One region of the Janthinobacterium darwini genome, then DNA from elsewhere that is predicted to be linked to it. Evidence: predicted binding sites of a transcription regulator. Region 1 holds the regulator's gene; each other region holds the start of a gene.
The links. Region 1 encodes FNR, which switches genes on or off when oxygen is low (the NO sensors DNR and NnrR bind a similar motif). Its sites were predicted from a motif close to TTGATNNNNATCAA; they were not measured.
Positions count from the first base shown of each region.

Region 2: a site for FNR is predicted at 1,740-1,753, ahead of ACQ4WZ_RS08925 (XrtA system polysaccharide chain length determinant). Genes of this name have one in related genera too.
Region 3: a site for FNR is predicted at 1,541-1,554, ahead of ACQ4WZ_RS14350 (universal stress protein). Genes of this name have one in related genera too.
Region 4: a site for FNR is predicted at 1,862-1,875, ahead of ACQ4WZ_RS25460 (IPT/TIG domain-containing protein). Genes of this name have one in related genera too.

Region 1 is NZ_JBNYXX010000004.1:347,826-351,544, reverse strand. It holds gene ccoG (cytochrome c oxidase accessory protein CcoG) at 1-278, shown strand, start outside; gene ACQ4WZ_RS22865 (FixH family protein) at 333-857, shown strand; gene fnr (fumarate/nitrate reduction transcriptional regulator Fnr) at 861-1,619, opposite strand; gene ACQ4WZ_RS22855 (response regulator) at 1,859-3,719, shown strand, end outside.
Region 2 is NZ_JBNYXX010000001.1:1,917,697-1,921,415, reverse strand. It holds gene ACQ4WZ_RS08935 (N-acyl amino acid synthase FeeM domain-containing protein) at 71-817, opposite strand; gene ACQ4WZ_RS08930 (XrtA/PEP-CTERM system exopolysaccharide export protein) at 1,017-1,640, opposite strand; gene ACQ4WZ_RS08925 (XrtA system polysaccharide chain length determinant) at 1,893-3,422, shown strand; gene ACQ4WZ_RS08920 (XrtA-associated tyrosine autokinase) at 3,443-3,719, shown strand, end outside.
Region 3 is NZ_JBNYXX010000001.1:3,120,651-3,124,369, forward strand. It holds gene ACQ4WZ_RS14335 (VOC family protein) at 1-29, shown strand, start outside; gene ACQ4WZ_RS14340 (TraR/DksA family transcriptional regulator) at 108-521, shown strand; gene phbB (acetoacetyl-CoA reductase) at 723-1,469, opposite strand; gene ACQ4WZ_RS14350 (universal stress protein) at 1,638-2,504, shown strand; gene ACQ4WZ_RS14355 (hypothetical protein) at 2,526-2,882, opposite strand; gene ACQ4WZ_RS14360 (glycine zipper domain-containing protein) at 3,069-3,635, opposite strand.
Region 4 is NZ_JBNYXX010000006.1:206,456-210,174, forward strand. It holds gene ACQ4WZ_RS25460 (IPT/TIG domain-containing protein) at 1-1,640, opposite strand, end outside; gene metH (methionine synthase) at 2,305-3,719, shown strand, end outside.

The DNA.
Region 1 (3,719 bases):
ACGGCATGATCGAAAACGTTTACCGCTTGCAGATCATGAACACCTCGGAGCAAACCCAGCATTTTAAAATCAGCGCTTCCGGCTTGCCGGGCCTGACCTTGCTGACGCGCGAAGAAGTGACCTTGCAGCCGACGGAAACGCTGGGCTGGCCGATCCGCCTGCGCGTGCCGCACGGCGTGGGCGAGAAGGGCTCGAACAAGATTGCGATCGAATTGCACTCGCTGGACGACCCATCGTTGCATGTGCGTGAAAGCGCGGTATTCATCGTACCGCGCTAATGTAGGAAGGCCAGTCCCCGGATGGGGATTGGCCGATTAAACAGGAGAAATATCATGTCCGACAGTCTCAAGCTGCAAGCCCCCGTTGCCCCGTGGTACAAGCATCGCTGGCCATGGCTGCTGATGATCGGTCCCGGCCTGTCCGTGGTCGTCGGCAGCTTCATGGGCTATATCGCGTTTACGCAGCCTGATGCGCTGGTGGTGGGCGATTACTACAAGCAGGGAAAGGCGATCAACCAGGACTTGCGGCGCGATACTGTCGCCAGCGACCTGGCGATGGATACCAGCCTGTCGTATGACGTGGCGTCAGCGCGCCTCAGTGGTTCCGTGCACAGCTTCGGCAAGGCTTACCAGGGTCCGCTGCAGCTGCATCTGGCGCATGCGACCTTGCCGGAAAAAGATATCAAGCTGCTGGTGCAGCCCGATGCGGCCGGCAACTTCTCGGTAGCGCTGCCGATGCTCGAGCGCAGCCGCTGGCAAGTGCTGGTGGAAAACGACAAACGCGAGTGGCGCCTGTCCGGCATCTGGACCTGGCCGCTGCAGCGCAGCATCGCGCTGCACGCGGATGAAGAGCTGTAAGACTTACTTGCAGACGTCCGTACCGGCCGTAATGGCCTTCAACTTGGCCGGCTGCAAGATCTCGATCTCGCGGTTGGAGACGCGCAGCCAGCCTTCCTTCTTGAATTTGGACAATAAGCGGCTGACGCTTTCGATGGTCAGGCCCAGGTAGTTGCCGATTTCCTCGCGCGACATGCGCAGCTGGAAATTGCTGCCCGAATAGCCGCGCGCCTCATAGCGCGAGGCCAGGTTGACGATGAAGGCGGCAAAGCGCTGCGTCGCCTGCATATTGCCCAGCAACAGCATGACGCTTTGCTCGCGCGTGATTTCCTGGCTCATCATCCGGTGGAAATGGCGCAGCAGGGTAGGCATACTGCCCAGCAATTGTTCCAGGCTGGAAAACGGGATTTCACACACTTCGCTATCTTCCAGCGCTACCGCATTACAGTGGTGGCGGTCGGCGCTGATGGCGTCCATGCCCAGCAGTTCTCCTGCCATCTGGAAGCCCGTCACCTGCTCTTCGCCACCCGGATTGATCTGGTACGTCTTGAAGTGCCCCAGGCGGATCGCGTACAGGTTCTGGAACGAGTCGCCGATGCGGAACAGCGAGGCGCCGCGCACGATCTTGCGGCGGCGGCCGATGATCTGATCCAGCCTGTCCATGTCGCCCACATCGAGGCCCATCGGCAGGCACAATTGATGCATGCTGCAGGTCGAGCATCGCGCACGCAACGCTTCCACGGTCACTGTGGGCAAGGTGGGAGTGAGGAGCGCTTCAGTCATGTCGGTACCTTTTAGAAAATGCAATACCGAGTTTACTGCATACACGGTTGCCGTGTGCCAATTTCACCCCAATTGCGCTGAATAAACGACGTTCTGACTTTAATTATATGGCAACATCGTCAAAAGCCCTTGCAGCGAGGGCAATTTGCGCGGCACCGCTTGCCAAGTTGATGTATTGATAGGAAAATTCCTGACAGCATTATCTGCCGCCTGTGCCGCCCGGTACTGAAAAGGAAATCATGAAGCCTCTCGGCATCAAAGCAAAAGTCGCCTTGGCCACCAGCCTGACCTCGATCGCCATGATCGCACTGGTCACCATGATCCAGTTGCAGCACATGCGCGCTGACTTCACGCGAGTACTGCTGAGCCAGCAATCTGCCCTGATCACCCGCACCGCCGCCGAGCTCGACGACAAGCTGGGCATGCTGCTGCAAATCGTCACCCTGACGGCCAGGCAGCAGCCGCCGGAATTGATCGCCCAACCCGCCAAGCTGCGCGAATACTATTCGCGCCGCTCGATGCTGGTGCTGTTCGACGACGTGCTGGTGCTCGATGCGCAAGGCGCCATCGTGGCCGACATGCCGCTGGTCACGGGCCGCGCCGGCATCAATGTTGCCGAGCGCGAGTATTTCCAGACCGTCCTGCGCACACGCCAGCCCATGATCACCGAGCCGATGCTGGGCAAATCGAGCGGCATGCCCATCGTGCAGATGGTGGCGCCCGTGCTCACCGCCGATGGCCAGGTGGCCGGTGTGGTGATCGGCGTGCTGCGCCTGTACAAGGACAACCTGCTGGGGCGCCTGCGCTCGGAAAAGATCGGCAAGAGCGGCTATTACTTCATTCTCACGCGCGGCGCCGTGCCGCGCTACGTGCTGCACCCCGATACCAGCCGTTTGCTGCAGCCGCGCCAGCCGAACGCCAACCTGACGACCACCCAGATGCTGAAGGACGATGGCGAAGGCAGCATGGTCAGCACCAACAGCCGCGGCATCACGGCCGTCAACAGCTTCAAGCGCCTGAAATCGGTGAACTGGCTGCTGGCCGCCTCGCTACCCATCGAGGACGCCTTCGAACCGTTTGATGGCGTGCTGTACCGGCTGGTGCTGTGGAGCATCCTCGCTTCGCTGCTGGCCGCTTTTGTTCTGGGCTGGGTTACCGTGCGCCTGCTGTCGCCGCTGGTGCGCCTGCGCGATACCCTGCTGGCCCTGCGCACCAGCGGCAGCCGCTTCACGCCCGTGCCAGTGCAGCAGCGCGACGAGATCGGCGAACTGACGGAGGCGTTCAACGGCCTGATGTGCGAACGCGACCGCCTGCAGCAGGAACTCGAATCGCGCGCGGCGGAACTGGAACTGGAGCGCGACCGGGCCGAGGCGGCCAACCGGGCGAAGAGCGACTTCGTGGCCAACATGAGCCATGAAATCCGCACGCCCCTCAATGCCGTGCTGGGCATGGTCTATTTGCTGGGCAATACCAGGCTCGACACGGAACAGCGCAAGTATCTGACCATGGTGCGCGTGGCGGGCCAGTCGCTGCTGGGCATCCTCAACGACGTGCTCGATTATTCGAAGATCGAAGCGCGCCGCATGGAATTGTCGCCCGTCGAGTTCGACCTTGACGAAGTCATGAATACCCTGGCCACGACGATGACGATGAATGCGGGCGAGAAGGAGCTGGAACTGGCCATCGCTGTCGAGCCCGACGTGCCGCGGCGCCTCGTGGGCGACGCCCAGCGCCTGCAGCAAATCCTCGTCAACCTGGCCGGCAATGCCATCAAGTTCACCGAGAGCGGCGAAGTGGTGGTGGCCGTCAGCCTGGCCGAGAGAGAAAACGGGTGCGCCTGGCTGCGCTTCGAAGTGCGCGACACGGGTATCGGCATGACGGAACTGCAGCAACAGCAACTGTTTTCCGCCTTTTCACAGGGCGACCAGAGCATCACGCGGCGCTTCGGCGGCACGGGCCTGGGCCTGGCCATCAGCAAGCAACTGATCCACATGATGGGCGGCGATATCGCCGTGGCCAGCAGCGAAGGCAAGGGCAGCCGCTTCTGGTTCAGCGTGCCCTTCGAGATGCTGGAGCAGCCGGCCGAGACGCGGCGCACGC
Region 2 (3,719 bases), on a different contig from region 1:
ACGCCCAGCGGTATCACCTACGCGATTCCGGGCAGCCACATGCAAACGATCCTGCTGAAAGATAAATGCGTCAGTTGCGTCCCTGCCTCAGCCGGTCGGTGATGCCAGGTTCATCCCATGTCGGGAAAAAATAGGGGTAAAACGATCGTTCACCGCCATGCTGCTCCATCATGCCGCCGTACTCGCGGATCCTGGCCCCCATGTAGTCGAGGTCCAGACGCAGCAGCACGGCCGGCGCCCCCACGCGCGTGCACTCTCGCTGGCCGCCAAAATCCTTGAAACCGAGCATGCGCTTGTAAAACACCACATGCCGTGGATTGACTTCGATCACGTAATCCGTAAAACCGTGAATATTGTGGGCATAGATATACGAAATATGAATCAGCGCCGCAAACACGCGCTTGCTCACGCCCTTGTCGATGGCCAGGCGCGATGGTTCGCACAGGCGCCGCCCCTCCTCGCGCAGCACGTCGAGCTTGTCGCGGAAGTTTTCATCGGCGGGCAAGCCCGTCTCTTCATTGTCCAGGCACAAGGTCATGGTACCGACGGTGGAGCCTGCCGTTTCCGCAAACAGGGTGATTTTGTTCAGGGCATGCGCGATGCCGGGATCGACGGCATAGCCGCGCCAGCCGTACATCTTGCGGATCAGCAAACTGGCCGCTTCGCGCCGGCCACGCGAATTGGCCATGCGGATATGAAAGCGCTGCAGGTCGAGCTCGTGCTCCATGGCCGGGTCGATCTGTCCCTCGCCCACCACCAGGTCACTGAAGGTGCCTGGCGTGTCGAAGGAAATAATGGGTTCATCTTTCACGCTCATCTTGTCCTCACGTTCATCGGCCGCAATCGCTACGGATTGAAGCCAATGCCTTGAGACAAGAAAAAGTCGAGAAAAGTTCCCAATTCCAGGCAAATAAACAGAAGATGGCGCCTTTGGATGGCAACATTGCACGCTGAAATTTGCTGAAGAGTACAAAAAGACAAATGTCACTGCTGTTTTAATATTGCTGAGTTCGTTACTAGAAGAAGCTCTCCGGTATCAATAGCACGTCACCCGGCCGCATCATGACGTTGGCGGAAATATCGCCACTCTTGAGCAGGTCATCCAGGCGCACACCCAGCTGCTGCTGCCTGCCATCGGTTGTGCGGATGATGCTGGCCTTGTTGCCAGCGGCAAAGTCCGTGATGCCGCCCACGGCGATGAGCACATCCATCAGCGACATGCCCAGGCGGTACGGCAGCGCCTGCGGCTTGGCCGCCTCGCCGATGACCCGGATCTGCTCGCCGTACGGGCCGGAGAAATTGGTGACAATGACCGTCACCACCGGTTGCTGGATGAACTTGCCCAAGGCTTGCTCGATGTCGCGCGCCAGCTGGGTCGATGTCTTGCCGCTGGCGGCCAAATCCTCGACCAGCGGCGTCGTGATCTTGCCGTCCGGCCGCACGGCCACCGTTAGCGACACTTCCGGATTGCGCCACACAACGATGTTGACGGAGTCGCCCGGGCCGATCAGGTAATCGTGCATGGGGGCGCTGTCGTCGGCGGGCGCCAGCGGATAGCGTGTGCGGCAGCCCCCCAGCAAGCTCGCGCTACAGGCCAGGACCAGCGTGTGGCAGACAAATGCACGGCGAAACGGATTCATGCGGGGCCTCTTCGAGTCGATGGCGCGTCCATGGCAGTTCCCGCAGAACCAGCCTGGGCCGCGAATTTCCTATGATTATTAAAACCCGGCAAGTGAACCTTGAGGCGTATCAAGAAGCAATCATCTTGGGAAATCTTGCCCGATAGGCGCTCTATACTTTGCTTACTCAACAGGCAAGCATTCCTTGCAAGACGCCGTTGTCCGCGCCGCCCAGCCATCGACCGTGCAGCACCGTCACCTGAAGGAAGCGACATGGAGCAATTGATACAGCAACTGCTTTCCAGCCTGAAGGGCATCTGGAAATACCGCTGGCATGCAGTGCTGGTGGCATGGCTGGTGGCGATCGGCAGCTTCATCAGGGTGATTACGCTACCCGACGACTTCCAGACGTCGGCGCGCGTGTTTGTCGATACGCAAACCATCCTCAAGCCGCTGCTGGCCGGCATGACCAGCGTGCCGAACACGGAGCAGCAGGTGGCCATCATGAGCCGCACCCTGCTCAGCCGCCCGAACGTGGAGCGCGTCATGCGCATGGTCGACCTCGATCTCGATTCGAAGACCGTGCGCGAACATGAAGCCCGGCTCGATGAGCTGATGAGCCGCATCAAGATCACCGGCACCAACGCCTACGATATCTACACCATCAGCTACAGCGGACGCGACCCGAAGCTGGTGCGCGACGTGGTGCAAAGCCTGCTGACCATCTTTGTCGAAGGCAGTTTCCAGGGAAAAAAAGGCGATTCGCAGAAAGCCGTGCAATTCATCGACGAGCAGATCAAGAATTACGAGGACAAGCTGAGCGCGGCGGAAAACCTGATGAAGGAATTCAAGATCCGCAACAATCTGCTGCTGCCGCGCCAGGGCATCGACTATGGCAGCCAGTTGCAGATGTCGTCCGATAGTCTGAACAATGCGAAGCTGGAATTGCTCGAGGCGGAGCAATCGCGCAAGGCCATCCTGAGCCAGATCGAGGGCGACGAGCCCGTGCTCGACCTGGAGCCGAACGCGTCGGCCATCACGAACCCGGAACTCGACGAGCGCATCGCCTCGCTCAACAAGAATCTGGACAGCCTGCGCATGCAATTTACGGAGTTGCACCCCGACATCATCGCCTCGAAGCGCCTCATTGCCCAGCTGGAAGAGCGCAAGGTCGAGGAAAGCAAGCTGAAAACGGCGTCAGGCGACCCGGGCAAGAACTACAGTCCAATGCTGCAGCAGCTGAAGGTGGCGCTGACGGACGCGGACGCCAAGGTGGCCGCCATCCGCGCCCGCGTGCAGGAATACAAGGCGCGCAATGAGCGCCTGCTGGCGCAAAGCAATGCCGTGCCCGAGGTGGAATCGCAGCTGGCGCAACTGAACCGCGACTACATCATCAACAAGGAAAACTATGAAAAGCTGATTGGCCGGCGCGAAGCGGCCAAGCTGTCGGGCGAACTCAGTTCCACCACCGAGATGATGGCCTTCAAGATCATCGATCCGCCCACGGTGCAATATGCGCCCGTCGGCCCGAACCGTCCGCTGCTGTTCAGCGCGGCGCTGGGCGCAGCCCTGGTGGCCGGCATCGCCACGGCCCTCTTGATCAGCCAGGTGCGCCCCACCTTCCTCAGCCCCGCCGAACTGCGCGATGCCACGGGCTTGAACGTGCTGGGTACGGTATCGATGAACTGGACGCCGCTGCAGCAGGTGCGCCGTCGCCGCGCCCGCTATGGATTTACCGCCTGTCTGGGCAGCCTGTTTTTGCTGTACAGCGGGGTCATGACGGCCGCCCTGCTCAAATTCTAGACCACGCCACGGGAGCGACGATGACCAGCAAGGAGTGCATCAGCAAGGACAGCGGCAGGCAGGATGGCCTCATCCCGGGCGTGGCGGAAACCCCCATGCCGTACGCAGCGGACAACGCCGATGGCGCCGACAGCGCGGACACCCTGGCGGCGGCCAGCAACCCCCAGTACCGCGCCCTGAACCTGGCCAGGCTGGCGGAGCAAGGCATGCTCACGCTGGAAGGCGGGCGCAGTTCGGTGGCCGAAGACTTCCGCATCATCAAGCGCCCGCTGCTGCGCCAGGCGCGCGCCAGCGGCG
Region 3 (3,719 bases), on a different contig from region 1:
TGGTCAACTGCCTGAAGGACCCAGCTTAGAACGGCCCATGCCTGCCTGCGTCGCGTCAAATGCGGCGCAGGTAGTGGCGCAAGCAGAGCTGCCAATCTTGGATTACCATGATGACAATAAGCTCTTACCGGGTGATGACCATGAATGGATTGCCGCAAGACCAGCTGCAGCACCTGCAAGGCGTGCTGGAGCAACGCAAGCTGGCGTTGCTGGAACAGATAGAGAACGAAGCGGCCGAAGCGGATGCGCGCGCCTCGCTGCTCAATGAAATCGAAGCCTCGCCGGCCGACAACGCCAGCGTGCGCACCTTGAACGACCTCGTCAGCGAAGCGGCCGAGCACAATCAGGCACAGCTGGCCATCATCAAGCACGCACTGGTCAAGGTTGCCGATGGCAGCTACGGCCTGTGCGACAACTGCGGCGAAGCCATTGGCCTGTCGCGTCTGAATGCGCGCCCCGAGGCGCTCCTGTGCATCGATTGCCAGACACGGCTGGAAAAAGCCCAGCGCTCGCCACCATGACTGCGCAACAACAAAGGGCAAGGCATCACTACCCTGCCCCCTGTTGTCTAGCAACTGCCATCCGTCTGTCCGCCAGCGTCTGTGTGCCGGCTGGGTGGACGGGTCTCCTCTACTGCCATTGCCCTGCTGCAAGCTGCACGCTTGCCTGACTCAGCTCGCCTGACTCAGCTTGCTTGACTCAACTTGCTTGACTCGGCTTGATTAACTCATGTGCTGTCCGCCATTGATGGCGATGTTTGCGCCCGTGACGAACGCCGCCTCGTCCGACGCCAGGTAGGCCACCAGGGCCGCCACCTCGTCCGGTTCGCCCAGGCGACCCAGGGGAATTTGCGGCAAAATCTTCGTTTCCAGGATATCGGCTGGCACGGCCGTCACCATCTGCGTGCGCAGGTAGCCGGGCGAGACCGTGTTGACGGTGATGCCGTGGCGCGCCACTTCTAGCGCCAGCGCCTTGCTGAAGCCATGCACGCCCGCCTTGGCGGCCGCGTAGTTGCACTGGCCAAATGCGCCCTTCTGGCCATTCACGGACGAGATATTGATGATGCGGCCCCAGCGCTTGGCCAGCATCGGTTCGAGCACCTGCTTGCTCATGTTGAACAGGCTGTCGAGATTGGTGCGCATGACCTCGGCCCAGTGCGGCAATTCCATCTTGCGCATGCTCTGGTCGCGCGTGATGCCGGCGTTGTTGACCAGCACGTCGATGCGGCCAAACTGCGCCAGCACGCCTGCCACGGCTACGCTGCAGGCATCGAAATCGCTCACGTCGAGCGGCAAGGGATGAAAATAATACTGCTGCGCCTGTTGCTCGTCGAGCCAGCTTCCGACGCGCGCATTGCCAGGCGTGTGCGCCGCCACGACGGCAAAGCCCGCCGCATACAGCCGGCGGCACAAGGCCGTGCCCAGCCCACCCATGCCGCCTGTGACCAGCGCTACCTTCTGTTCCCTCATTGCTGTCCCTCCCCGCTTGTTATGGTTATTCTGCGTGGGATCAAGTGTAGGAGCAGTTCTTATCGCCAGCTTTGCGCCAGATCAAGTGCTCAGCCTGATGCAGTCGTGCGCGGCCGGCACCCCGGATTGTGCCAGAATGGCCACTACTGCACAGCGAGAGGCCAGGCCATGACGTATAAGACCGTATTGCTCCACATCGACGACAGCGCCGGGCGCGCAGCCCGCATCGAAACGGCCGCCAGCATCGCCCAAGCTTGCGGCGGCCACCTGACGGGCGTAGCGCTGACGGGCGTGTCGCGCCTGCTGTACCAGAACCAGCCCGACCTCGATGCCGACCCGAACCTGAGCTTGCACCTCAATTTCCTGCGCGAACGGGCCACGCGCGCCCTCGACGGTTTCGAACAACAGGTGCGCGCGGCCGGCGTCGCCTCGTTCGAACAGCGCGTGCTCGACGACGAGGCGGCGGGCGGCATTAGCCAGCTGGCCCGCTATGCGGACCTGGTCGTCATCAGCCAATACAATGCCAAGGATAAATCGCCGTCCGTGATGCGCGACTTTCCCGCCTATGTGCTGCTGCATTCGGGCCGCCCCGTGCTGATCGTGCCGTATGCGCCGCCGCTTCCCCTGCTGGCGCCGCCGGCGGCCGCGCGCAATGTGCTCATTTCCTGGAATGCCAGCAAGGAAGCGAGCCGCGCAGTGAGCGCCGCCCTGCCCCTGCTGCAGCGCGCGGGGCAAGTCCACGTAGCCATCTTCGATGCCCAGGTGCATGCCACCGAGCATGGCGAACAGCCGGGCGCCGAGCTGACGCACTACCTGGCGCGGCACGGCGTGGAGGCGCGCCTGCATTTGCTCGATGGCGGTGGCGTGCGGCGCGGCGATATCGGCGAAGCGCTGCTGTCGCAGGCGGCCGACCTGTCGGCCGATTTGCTGGTGATGGGAGCGTATGGCCATTCGCGCTTGCGCGAGACCATCCTGGGCGGCGTCACGCGCACGATACTGCAAAGCATGACGATCCCCGTGCTGATGGCGCACTAGGCCTTGGGAGAGACGGCAGGGCTAACCGCCCTGCCAGGGCTGGCTGCGGATCTTCGCCACCTGGCGCTGCGTCAGCCACTGCCACAGCTGCAGAGCGGCGTCCTGCGGCAGGGCTGACATATGGCGCGGACTGGCCAGGGCGATTTCGCAATCGCGGTCCGACCATTCCTCGAAAGTAACTTCGCCTCCGCTAGCGACCTCGACCTGATACATCAAGCCGTCGTCGTAGCCAAAGCGTAACAAGACAGCGGCCGGACTACCGTCCGGCGTGACGCCGCCGCGGTAGACTTCGGCCAGCGCATCGGCCAGCTGTGCCGGCGAGGGCGCGCAGATGTCGCGCCCATCGGCCCGTGTCAGAATGAACCATGCCTGTGTCATGACGCGACCTCCTATTCATACTCGTTAGCATGCGAGGCAAGTACTACAGGCAGTCACCTTGGTCCAGTGTCACTACGGGCGCGCGGAAACTATCCCTGTCGGCATTGATTACCAATACTAACAAGGATCATACCTAAAATTCGTACGGCGCGGCATTTAAGCATATTGCACGGCTGGTGCGCAGGCTCACGCCACCAGCACGGGAATGCTGAGCGGATCAAAGTCGTACCAGTCGCCATTGGCAATCGTGCCTTCCGCTTCCTCGATATGCTCGGCGCCCAGCCGGTGCATCACCTCGAGCGCCCGTTCGCGCTCGTCGAGGCCGCCCAGTGCCACGGCAATCAGCATGCCCGGATGGCGTGGCTGGCGGCGGTTTTCGCCGTTCTTGTCGCCATGCTTCTCGGATTCGCCCGCCTCCTTCATTTTATTGAAACTGTAGAGCGAGCCCACGTGGGCGCCCACCAGCGCTCCCACCACCGGGCCCAGCGGCCCCGTCGCCAGGGTGGCGGCCGCGCCGATGCCCGCGCCCACGGCGGCCCCGACGGCCACGCCTTCGACCACGCCCTCCGGCGTCTCTTTGGCCCCAGGCGACACGTCGCGGTCGCCGCCAAACGCGTGCAAGTCGTGCTGGCCCGGCTGGTTGACGAAGAAGGCGCTGATGCGGCTATCGGGAAAGCCCGCCTGGTTCAGGGCGGCGCGCGCGGCGTCTATCTGCTCCTGCAACTGAAAATGACCTGCAATGATGCGTGACATGATACGGCCCTCCTGGTCGGCTGCGGGCGCACCATGCGCCACTCTTCTAGAGTGCGCTCACCGACCGCGAAATACCGTTCGCTT
Region 4 (3,719 bases), on a different contig from region 1:
TGCTGCAGCGAATGGTTGTGGCCCAGCTCATGTACGAGCGTGGTCAGCCATTCAGGCCATTGATTACCGAAGGGATCGACCGATGCGATGTTGCTGGCCTTGGCGTCCAGGCCGATGGCCGACGTGAAGTCGTGGCTATTCCCAGTCAGGTTGATGTAGGCCAGGCCGGCGGCACGCGTGGAAGACATCTTCGGCACGAAACCATAATAATAAGCGCCGCTGTCTTCCAGCGCGCGCTTGTCTTCCAGCTTGCCCAGGGCATCGCTCCACCAGCTGTCGGCCGTGCTGCTGCCAGGCATGCTCAGCGCCGCGCGCGTGGTGATGCTGATATTTTCCGTCGCATACGGATACACGCGCAGCAGCGCGGCGCGGATCACCGCGGCGTCAGGCAGTTGCGCCACGCCATCGTCGGTGCTCAAGGGCACGAGCACCAAGCGGATTCTGGCCAAGCTGGCCACCACGGGTGCCGCTTCCTGGCTCACTTGCACGCCGTTATTGCCGATGGCCGTCACGCGCACGCGCACGCCCGGCAAGATCCAGCCTGCAGGCAGGATGGCACTGAAATTGCCGTTGAAACTGTCATCGTTCTTTTGCGTCGGCAAAACCGACGGGCCGCTCATGCTGATGCTTCCCAGGTTGCTGCCATTGGCGGTGGTCGCATTCAAGGTCACGGCGGGACTGGCCTGGCCCGCCTGCGGGGCCAGCACGGACACGCGTACGGCGGCCGGCTTGCCGCGCGTCAGGCGCAAGGCCGTATTGCTGGCGTTCAAATTCAGTACTTGCGCGAAATCAATGCTGCCCAGGGTAAAGGCCGACACCGCGCCCGCATTGACGGCAACGCGCGCAGCGGCTGACAGCATCACATCGCCCGTTGCCGAGCCTGGTGCAGTCAACAGCAGCTGGCTGGCACTGGCGCTGACGATCACGGCCGGTGTATTGCCCACCGATGCCGAGCTGACCTGGTCAAGATTGCTGCCCTGCACCGTCACCGACAAGGTCCCGCCGTTGACGGCCGAGGTGATCGACGTCACGGTTACGCTCGCCAATACCTTGTACGTATCGCTGCTGATGGCATCATTGTAAGGACCGCGCACCGTCAGCGCCCCCGTTGCCGCACCCAAGGGCACCAGCACGGTCACGCTGCCGGCCGTCTGGCTTTGCGGCGTTGCTGCTGCGCCATTGCCAAACTGCACCGCCGTCACGGCACCCATACCAGCGCCCGCGATCGTCACGCTGGAACCGACGCCGCCCGTCGCTGGTGCGACGCTGACCACACTCAATGGCAGGTACACATTGACGTTATAGCTGGTGGCCGCCGTGCCGCTGGCGCTGACCAGGCTCAAGGCGCCAGAGACGGGCACGCCCGGCATGGCCAGGGTCACGCTGGTATCGCTGGCGGCGCTGGTGGCAAGCTTCACGCCGCCCACCTGGAAGGCCGTCACGCGGCTCAGATTCGTACCCGTCACCACCAGGCTGCCACCAACGGCGAGATTCGCCGCCGAGACTGCCGTCACGGCAGGCATCACGACAGGATTGCCCGAGGTGGTCGCCACCACCGTGTCGCCACCGCCACCGCCTCCCCCGCCGCAAGCGGACAGGCCCAGCACGACAAACAATGCAATAAGCAAATGGTTTTTCATGGCTGGCAACCATGTTGGTGTAGCGCGATGCCGGGGAGGACACGAAGGAAATGTGACATATTGGAGATTTTTGGTGAGAATTTACTTTCGAGGAACCAATATTATGGGCTAACTCGATTCCTAGAGACAACTATTGCTGCTTTTGATTCAATTGGTTTTGATAATAAATAACGTATCTGATTGGCAATCGCTATGTTGAGAACTATTCGCTTCGCTCTGCATTGACTTAAGTCACAATTATTTTCCTTTGCAGCTATTGCCATTCAATTCATTAAAAATATCCTCAGACAGCACAAATAATGTGGAAATTTTTCCACAGCCCAGACACCGTATTTTCCTGCCAACTTTATTGGAAGAATTAACATTTTGAGTAAGATTTTCAGAAATGTAATTTCAGAAGCAGGCCAGGTGGAAGGTGATGTGTTGCAAGAAGGCCTGCCGTGGCGCGAACGGCCGCTTTTGCTTAAAACCAAAGCAGCCTGATGCCGTATAATTTTAGACCCGGTGAAATCAGGCGATTGCCACCTTCTGCCTGCCCTACCCGGCCGGCAACTCTCCGTCAGCTGATCCTGCTGTCCCGCATCCGCCTCGTAAAGTCTTGTCGCCGCGCCGCCGCCCGTTTGCCTATTGAAAGCATGAAATGAACGATACCGTGATCCCCGCCATGTCCCCGACCGAAGCCACCTTGCGCGCCATTCTTGCGCGACGGATCATGATACTCGACGGCGCCATGGGCACGATCATCCAGCAATACAAGCTCGACGAAGAAGCGTACCGCGGCGGCCCCGCTGGCCGCTTCATCGATTTCACCGCGCCGGCCGATAGTGGCGCGCGTGAACTGTTCGTCAAGGGCAATAACGAGCTGCTGACCCTGACGCAGCCGCACATCATCCAGGAAATCCACGAGCGCTACCTGGCGGCGGGCGCCGACCTGATCGAAACGAATACTTTCGGCGCGACGACGATCGCGCAAGACGATTACCACATGGCCCACCTGGCCTATGAAATGAACGTCCAGGCGGCCAAGCTGGCGCGTGCCGCCTGCGACAAGTATTCCACCCCGGACAAGCCGCGCTTCGTCGCCGGCGCCCTGGGCCCCACGCCAAAGACGGCATCGATTTCGCCCGACGTCAACGACCCGGCCGCGCGCAACGTCAGTTTCGACCAGCTGGTGGCCGCCTACCTGCAGCAGACGCAGGGCCTGGTGGAAGGCGGCGCCGACGTGCTGCTGGTGGAAACCATTTTCGATACCTTGAACTGCAAGGCGGCCCTGTTCGCCATCGACCTGTTCTACGAGCTAAATCCGACCGTCGTGCGCCTGCCGCTGATGATTTCCGGCACCGTCACGGACGCCTCGGGGCGCATCCTGTCGGGCCAGACCGTGCCCGCCTTCTGGAATTCCGTGCGCCACGCGAAACCGCTGACCATCGGCCTGAACTGCGCGCTGGGCGCCGCCCTGATGCGCCCGTACGCGGAAGAGCTGGCCAAGATCGCCGACACCTTCGTGTGCATCTACCCGAACGCGGGCTTGCCCAATCCCATGAGCGACACGGGCTTTGACGAGTTGCCAGCCGACACGTCCGCCCTGCTGCGCGAATTCGCCGACGCGGGCTTTTTGAACATGGCGGGCGGCTGCTGCGGCACCACGCCCGAGCACATCGCCGCCATCGGAGAGTTGCTGTCGAAAAACACGCCGCGCACCGTGCCTGCACCGTCGCATGACTTGCGCCTGGCCGGCCTGGAACCGTTCGTCGTCAACGAAGAATCGCTGTTCGTCAACGTGGGCGAGCGCACCAACGTCACGGGCTCGAAGGCGTTCGCGCGCATGATTCTTAACGAGCAATACGACGAAGCCCTGTCCGTGGCACGACAGCAAGTGGAAAATGGCGCGCAAGTGATCGACATCAACATGGACGAGGCCATGCTCGATTCGCTGGCCGCCATGACGCGCTTCTTGAACCTGATCGCCTCGGAACCCGATATTTCGCGCGTGCCCATCATGGTCGACTCCTCGAAATGGTCCGTCATCGAAGCGGGCCTGAAGTGCGTGCAGGGCAAAGCCATCGTCAATTCCATCTC